Linked DNA regions of Mucilaginibacter paludis DSM 18603. The protein of the gene in region 2 interacts with the protein of the main gene of each other region in a pairwise test. Links are inferred from orthologs where the notes say so. Each region holds a gene or a part of one and is shown on either strand. Other genes may lie near its edges. The genes, in order: gyrB and gyrA.

Region 1 (3,318 bases), 5.9 Mb from region 2 along the record:
TCTTGAGTCAAAACTCCTTATTAATTATCGAGTACTTTGACTTTACGATAACCAGCATTTTATTGTTGACACAACACTACGCTGTATAAGCCGATAAACTTACCAAAGCGGTATTTGTTGAAGCCGGGTTAGTTACCGTACTTTTTCTACGAGACTCCAGGATAGCTACACATGCCATCAGAAATACAACAGCTACAATTAATATCTTTAGTTTCACACGCTTTAATTTTAATCAGTTAGCCTACAAATAATCACCACAATCATCTTATTAACCGGGCTTAATTCTAATTATTCCCCGGGAGATATCTAATGTTACAAAATTATTTTTCCAGATGAAATTGAAATGAAGTGCAAAAGTTGGAAGAATAAATAAATCCATCGTCATGATGGAGTCAACTATGCTGTAGGATGCTTATGTGGCTATACGCTCTGTTTGTCGCGTGATGACACACAACCCTTCGCCCCCTCTCCAACGCTATTACGTTAAAAATTTTGTTGCTTATCAAATGATGATCTACTCACATCTATCTGCGCTTTATCGCTCGCATAGTACACACCCCTCCGCCCCTCTCAAGAGGGGAATCGCACTGGGCCGCCGCTTTTTTATACATCTCATTGATAATGAGTACATTTTTACCAACTCCCCTCTTGAGAGGGGCGGGCTCGGCGGTGCGGCTGCGGGGGTGTGTTTCGCCGTGAGTAAGGATACTTTGCTGTTATAAAAACGATGCTTTGTTTGTGGCTCGAATCTGCCCCTCAAAAGGATCATCGTACAGGCGACGGCTTTCAACTAAAATAAAAAACCCCGCAGCTTAGGCGGGGTTTTGATTATATCAGAAACAGAGATTACTTAAATATCTATCCTTGCGTATTTGGCATTTTTCTCAATAAACTCACGTCGTGGTGCTACCTCATCACCCATTAACATGGAGAAGGTATGGTCGCACTCGGCGGCGTTATCAATGGTGGCGCGGCGCAGGGTACGTGTTTCGGGATTCATGGTTGTATCCCATAACTGGATGGCGTTCATCTCACCCAAACCTTTATAACGTTGGGTATGTACGCTTTCTTCCTTACCACCACCCTTTAAGCGTTGGATAGCTGCCTCCCGCTGATCTTCGGTCCAGCAGTATTCCTGCTCCTTGCCTTTTTTAACCAGGTATAAAGGTGGCGACGCGATATATACATAACCGTATTCCACCAATTCTTTCATATAACGGAAAAAGAAAGTGAGGATCAGCGTGGTAATGTGCGAGCCATCCACGTCGGCATCCGTCATGATCACAATTTTGTGGTAGCGTAGTTTATCCAGGTTCAAGGCTTTGTTATCTTCGGCTGTGCCTATACTAACTCCAAGCGCTGTAAACATGTTCTTGATCTCTTCGTTCTCGTAGATCTTGTGTTCCATGGCTTTCTCCACGTTCAGAATTTTACCCCTTAACGGTAATATAGCCTGATAATCGCGGTTACGGCCCATTTTGGCGGTACCACCCGCCGAGTCGCCCTCAACCAGGTAAAGCTCACAAACCGCCGGGTCGCTATTGGCACAATCGGCCAGTTTACCCGGTAAGCCCGAGCCACCCATTACGTTTTTACGCTGAACCATTTCGCGGGCCTTACGGGCCGCGGCACGGGCCTGGGCGGCAATCAATACTTTACCAACTATTAATTTGGCTTCTTTAGGATTTTCTTCTAAAAAGTTCCCCAATATTTCGCCAACAGCCTGGTCTACCGCACCAATTACTTCGTTGTTACCTAATTTACTCTTGGTTTGACCCTCAAACTGCGGCTCTTGTACTTTAACCGAAATAATGGCCGTTAACCCTTCACGAAAATCGTCGCCGGTAATTTCAATCTTGTTGTTTTTCAGCAAGCCTTCCTTATCAGCATAAGCCTTTAAAGTACGGGTTAAACCACGGCGGAAACCGGAAACGTGCGTTCCGCCCTCTATGGTATTGATATTGTTAACGTAGCTGTGTACGTTTTCGCTATAGGTATCATTATACTGAAAAGCCAGTTCAACCGGTACACCATTTTTTATACCGTCCAAATAAATTGGCTCGGGTATAATGGATACCCTTGTACCATCCAGGTATTTTACAAACTCACGTAAGCCACCTTCCGAATAAAACTCATCACAAACAAAAGTACCATCCTCTTTAACCTCGCGCTCATCTGTTAATGATAAGCGGATACCTTTATTTAAAAAGGCAAGCTCGCGTAAGCGGCTGGCCAAAGTTTCGAACTTATATTCGGTAGTGAGTGTAAATATTTCCGGATCGGGCTGAAAGGTTTGCGTAGTACCGGTATGGTCAGACACGCCAATCTCTTTAACTTCAAAGATGGGCTTACCCTTTTCGTACTCCTGCGTAAATATTTTACCTTCACGGTAAACAAGCGTTTTCATGTGGGTTGATAGCGCGTTAACGCAACTCACACCTACACCGTGCAGACCGCCGGATACCTTATAAGTATCCTTATCAAATTTTCCACCGGCGTGCAACACCGTCATTACAATTTCGAGTGCCGATTTTTGCTCTTTGGTATTGATCCCGGTAGGTATACCCCGACCGTTATCTATAACGGTAATGGAATTTCCTTTGTGAATAAAAACTTTAATATCATCGCAATGCCCGGCGAGCGCCTCATCGATAGAGTTATCAACAACCTCATAAACCAGGTGATGCAGACCTTTTACACCTGTATCACCAATATACATGGACGGCCGTTTACGTACCGCCTCTAAACCTTCTAAAACCTGTATGTTATCCGCTGAATAATTAGATTTATCTTCTTTTTCTTCGCTCATAGTTTTTGTTAAATCAACAACCTTCAAAAATACAAAATAAGGCTGATATTATCGCCATTGTTGATAAAATACATCGCGAAAACAAACAAGCGCACCCGGGTCAATAAAATGCACCCAATCGCCCCAAAACTACTTGGAAAAGAAAAAAACCAACTACTGTTAAGTTAAATATAATATGACGTATAAAAGCGTATATTTGTAAAACAAATTACAGATGGTACGTTATACGATAAAACTTACAAAAGAGGAGGTTGGAGAGTTATACTCGATAATCAACAAGGGCTCCCATAGTTCTCAAACATTCCGGACAGCCTATATACTATTGAATTGTGATGAAGGGGAATATGCGGAGAAAATAACAAATGAACAGATCAGCAAAGTCCTGAAAGTAGGGATGCGAACGATAGACCGGGTGAAGAAAAAGTTTATTGAAGAGGGTTTTGAAGGTGTTTTAGATCGTCGCCCCACCAGCCGTGTTTATGAAACAAAATCAGATGGCGATGTAGAAG
Region 2 (3,495 bases):
CATCTCAATGTTAAACCTGAATATCTTACGCTTGGTTAATAAACGGTTTACCAATTTGGTAGTTTGCAACAGAAGGGTATCTGGTTGGTTAAGTTTATTTAACGAGTCGATGTACAAGATACTCGAGTAAACTACAGCCTTATATACATTTTTATCCAGGTCAATCGAGTCGGCGTGGGTTTTGAAGGAATTATCAACCGATTTTTTAGCATCACCCAAGTATTTCAGATCATTTTTGGTATGATAGAAAGCAAGGTTATTAATAACATCCTTCATTGCTTCCGATTGCGCTTTGGCAATGGAGGATGTTAAACATATACACGTTATCAGTAAAATTATTTTACGAACGGACATATTTTATTTTTCTGGTTCTTCTTCAGTATCATCGTCGTCTGTATCCAATTCCTCTGGATCGATGGTATGATCTTCAACGTTATCGTGTTCTGGAACAACGTCATCAACAATTACACTGGTTTTGTTTTCATCATCGGCCAGCGCTTCTGTCTCGGCTATGATTTCTGAAATTTCCTCTGCAACTTCTTCTTCGCGCTCAACCTGGGCAACGGATGCGATGCTGTCGTTTTCTTTCAGCGATATCAATCTAACACCTTGCGTAGCGCGTCCCATGGTTCTTAACTGATTCATGGATATACGGATGATGATGCCAGATCTGTTGATGATCATCAGGTCATGTTCATCAGTAACGCCTTTTATCGCTACTAATTGCCCTGTTTTTTCGGTTACGTTGATTGTTTTAACGCCTTTACCTCCACGGTTGGTTACGCGGTAGTCTTCAATGTCGGTACGCTTACCGTATCCTTTTTCAGAAACTACTAACACCGTAGTTTCGGCATCGTCAATCGCTATCATACCTACAACCTCGTCGTTTTCTCCGGCTAAGGTAATACCACGCACGCCGGTTGCCGTACGGCCCATAGGCCTCACTGTCGACTCGTTAAAGCGTATGGCCCTCCCCGATTTCAGCGCCATTACAATTTCGCTGCTTCCGGTAGTTAAAGTAGCCTGTAGCAAGGTATCGCCTTCATTAATATTAATGGCGTTGATACCGTTGGCACGCGGACGGGAATAAGCTTCGAGGGATGTTTTCTTGATCACACCTTTGCGCGTACACATGATGATAAAGTTATTCTCTAAATAATCTCTATCCTTCAGGCTGGTCAACTTGATATACGCCTTAATGTTTTCTTCTTTCGGTATATTGATAATGTTCTGGATGGCGCGGCCCTTAGAAGTACGTGTGCCTTCGGGGATTTCAAATACGCGCAGCCAGAAACATTGTCCGGATTCGGTGAAGAATAACATGTAGTTGTGATTGGAGGCAATCAGCAAGTGCTCGATAAAATCAGCATCACGGCTGTTGCTGCCTATTGATCCTTTACCCCCTCTGGCCTGGGTGCGGTATTCCGTCAATGGTGTACGTTTAATATACCCCTCGTGCGAAATGGTGATCACCACATTTTCATCCTCAATAAAATCTTCGGTCTGCATTTCTGCCGATGAATGTACGATCTGCGTGCGGCGTTCATCACCGTATTTTTCTTTGATCTCTATCAGCTCATTCTTGATGATCTCCATGCGCAAACCTTCGTCGGCCAAAATCGATTTCAAGTAATCTATCAGCTTCATCAGCTCGTTGTACTCAGCTTTGATCTTATCGCGCTCCAGTCCGGTTAAACGGCGAAGTGTCATGTCCAGGATAGCCCGGGCCTGGATATCGCTTAAGTTAAAGCGCGTCATCAAACCATCGCGCGCTTCATCAGGTGTATTTGAACTTCTGATCAGTTGGATCACTTCGTCCAAATGATCTAAAGCAATCAGTAAACCTTCCAGAATGTGTGCGCGTTTTTCAGCCTCGGCCAATTCAAATTTAGTACGGCGTACGATTACCTCATGGCGGTGTTCAACAAAATGATGAATCAGGTCCTTCAGGTTCAATAACATGGGGCGACCGTGTACCAGGGCGATGTTATTTACACTGAACGAAGTTTGTAAGGATGTATATTTAAATAAGTTATTTAATACAATAGCGGCGTTGGCGTCACGTTTAATCTCATAAACAACCCTGATCCCCTCACGATTTGATTCATCGCGCATAGCCGATATACCTTCCAGTTTCTTTTCGTTAACCAGCTCGGCAGTACGCTCGATCATGATCGATTTATTGATCTGGTAAGGGATCTCGGTCACGATAATGCGTTCGCGGTCGTTGTTATAAACTTCGATCTCTGCACGGGCACGTAAAATAATCCGGCCACGACCGGTTTCGGATGCTTCGCGGGCGCCTTCAAAACCGTAGATGATACCACCTGTAGGAAAATCCGGACCTTTTACAAACTTCATCAGCTCGGTGATCTCGATGTTTCGATCATCGATATAGGCCATGGTGGCGTTGATGACCTCGGTGAGGTTATGCGGTGCCATATTGGTGGCCATACCTACCGCGATACCCGATGCTCCGTTAACCAGCAGGTTAGGGAATTTGGCAGGTAATACGGTTGGCTCCTGTTCCGTATCGTCGAAATTGAGCTGATAGTCGATGGTATCTTTATTGATATCGGCCAGCATCTCTTCAGCAATTTTCAGTAATCTTGCCTCGGTATAACGCATGGCCGCAGGATTATCACCATCTATCGAGCCGTAGTTACCCTGCCCGTCAACCAAGGGATACCGCAGGCTCCATTCCTGCGCCATACGTACCATAGTGCCGTAAACGGATGAATCGCCGTGCGGGTGATATTTACCCAGCACCTCTCCTACAATACGGGCAGATTTTTTATAAGGTTTGTTGGAATTTAGGCCCAGATTCAACATGCCGTAAAGCACACGCCTGTGTACTGGTTTTAACCCATCGCGTACATCAGGTAACGCCCTGGATACGATAACAGACATCGAATAATCGATGTATGCCGATCGCATTTCTTCTTCAATATTGATTGGGATAATTCTGTCTTGCGACCCGTTGTCGCCATTCTCTGTATCTTCAGCCATTGTCTATATTTAAGCAATTGTCGCCTGACATAATTTTATTTAGGTACTTTTTAAAGCGACGTGCGAAGTTAACAAAATATGTGGTATGGGGGTACGCTGTGGATAATTTTTGGTATATAAAGATGATATAACGATAATATTGAATTTATTTAATTTTCTTCCAATGCTCCTCAACCAACATGCCGCTGGGCAACTTGCCGGATAGTATAAGTTCTTTTTTACTTATCTTAAAGGTGTAGGCAATGGTTTTACCGATAGCTTGTGATGGTCTGCTGCTATAGGTTTGGGTTTCAAAACAGGTATCTCTTTTAATCCGGTATTTGCCAGCCTCATAGCGCTCTGTTTTGTATCCCTTCTGGCAGGCAAAAGCGTTAAAATTGCTGGAAGTGTAAACACGGCGCATGGTGTATTGTAACGATGCTGTATCGGTTTTTCCGTTATAGGTACCGCCATTAAACTGCCATGTTCCTTGTAGTAAATTGTTTT

What was found.
Region 1: the proteins of gyrA (region 2) and gyrB interact in binary tests that used the Escherichia coli proteins (3 or more experiments, as listed by UniProt). The link is inferred for Mucilaginibacter paludis DSM 18603 from one-to-one orthologs.

The regions. Positions count from the first base shown.
Region 1 is NZ_CM001403.1:1,936,185-1,939,502, forward strand. The notes cover bases 331-3,310. They hold gyrB (DNA topoisomerase (ATP-hydrolyzing) subunit B), read right to left. Parts: upstream 2,810-3,310; coding sequence 851-2,809; downstream 331-850. Outside these bases: MUCPA_RS37625 (hypothetical protein), read right to left, coding at 77-217. UniProt on the Escherichia coli protein: DNA gyrase negatively supercoils closed circular double-stranded DNA in an ATP-dependent manner to maintain chromosomes in an underwound state.
Region 2 is NZ_CM001403.1:7,816,830-7,820,324, reverse strand. The notes cover bases 158-3,314. They hold gyrA (DNA gyrase subunit A), read right to left. Parts: upstream 3,010-3,314; coding sequence 358-3,009; downstream 158-357. Other genes in these bases: MUCPA_RS33150 (hypothetical protein), read right to left, coding at 3,155-3,314; MUCPA_RS33160 (tetratricopeptide repeat protein), read right to left, coding at 158-276. In the rest of the region: more of MUCPA_RS33160, read right to left, coding at 1-157; more of MUCPA_RS33150, read right to left, coding at 3,315-3,495. UniProt on the Escherichia coli protein: A type II topoisomerase that negatively supercoils closed circular double-stranded (ds) DNA in an ATP-dependent manner to maintain chromosomes in an underwound state.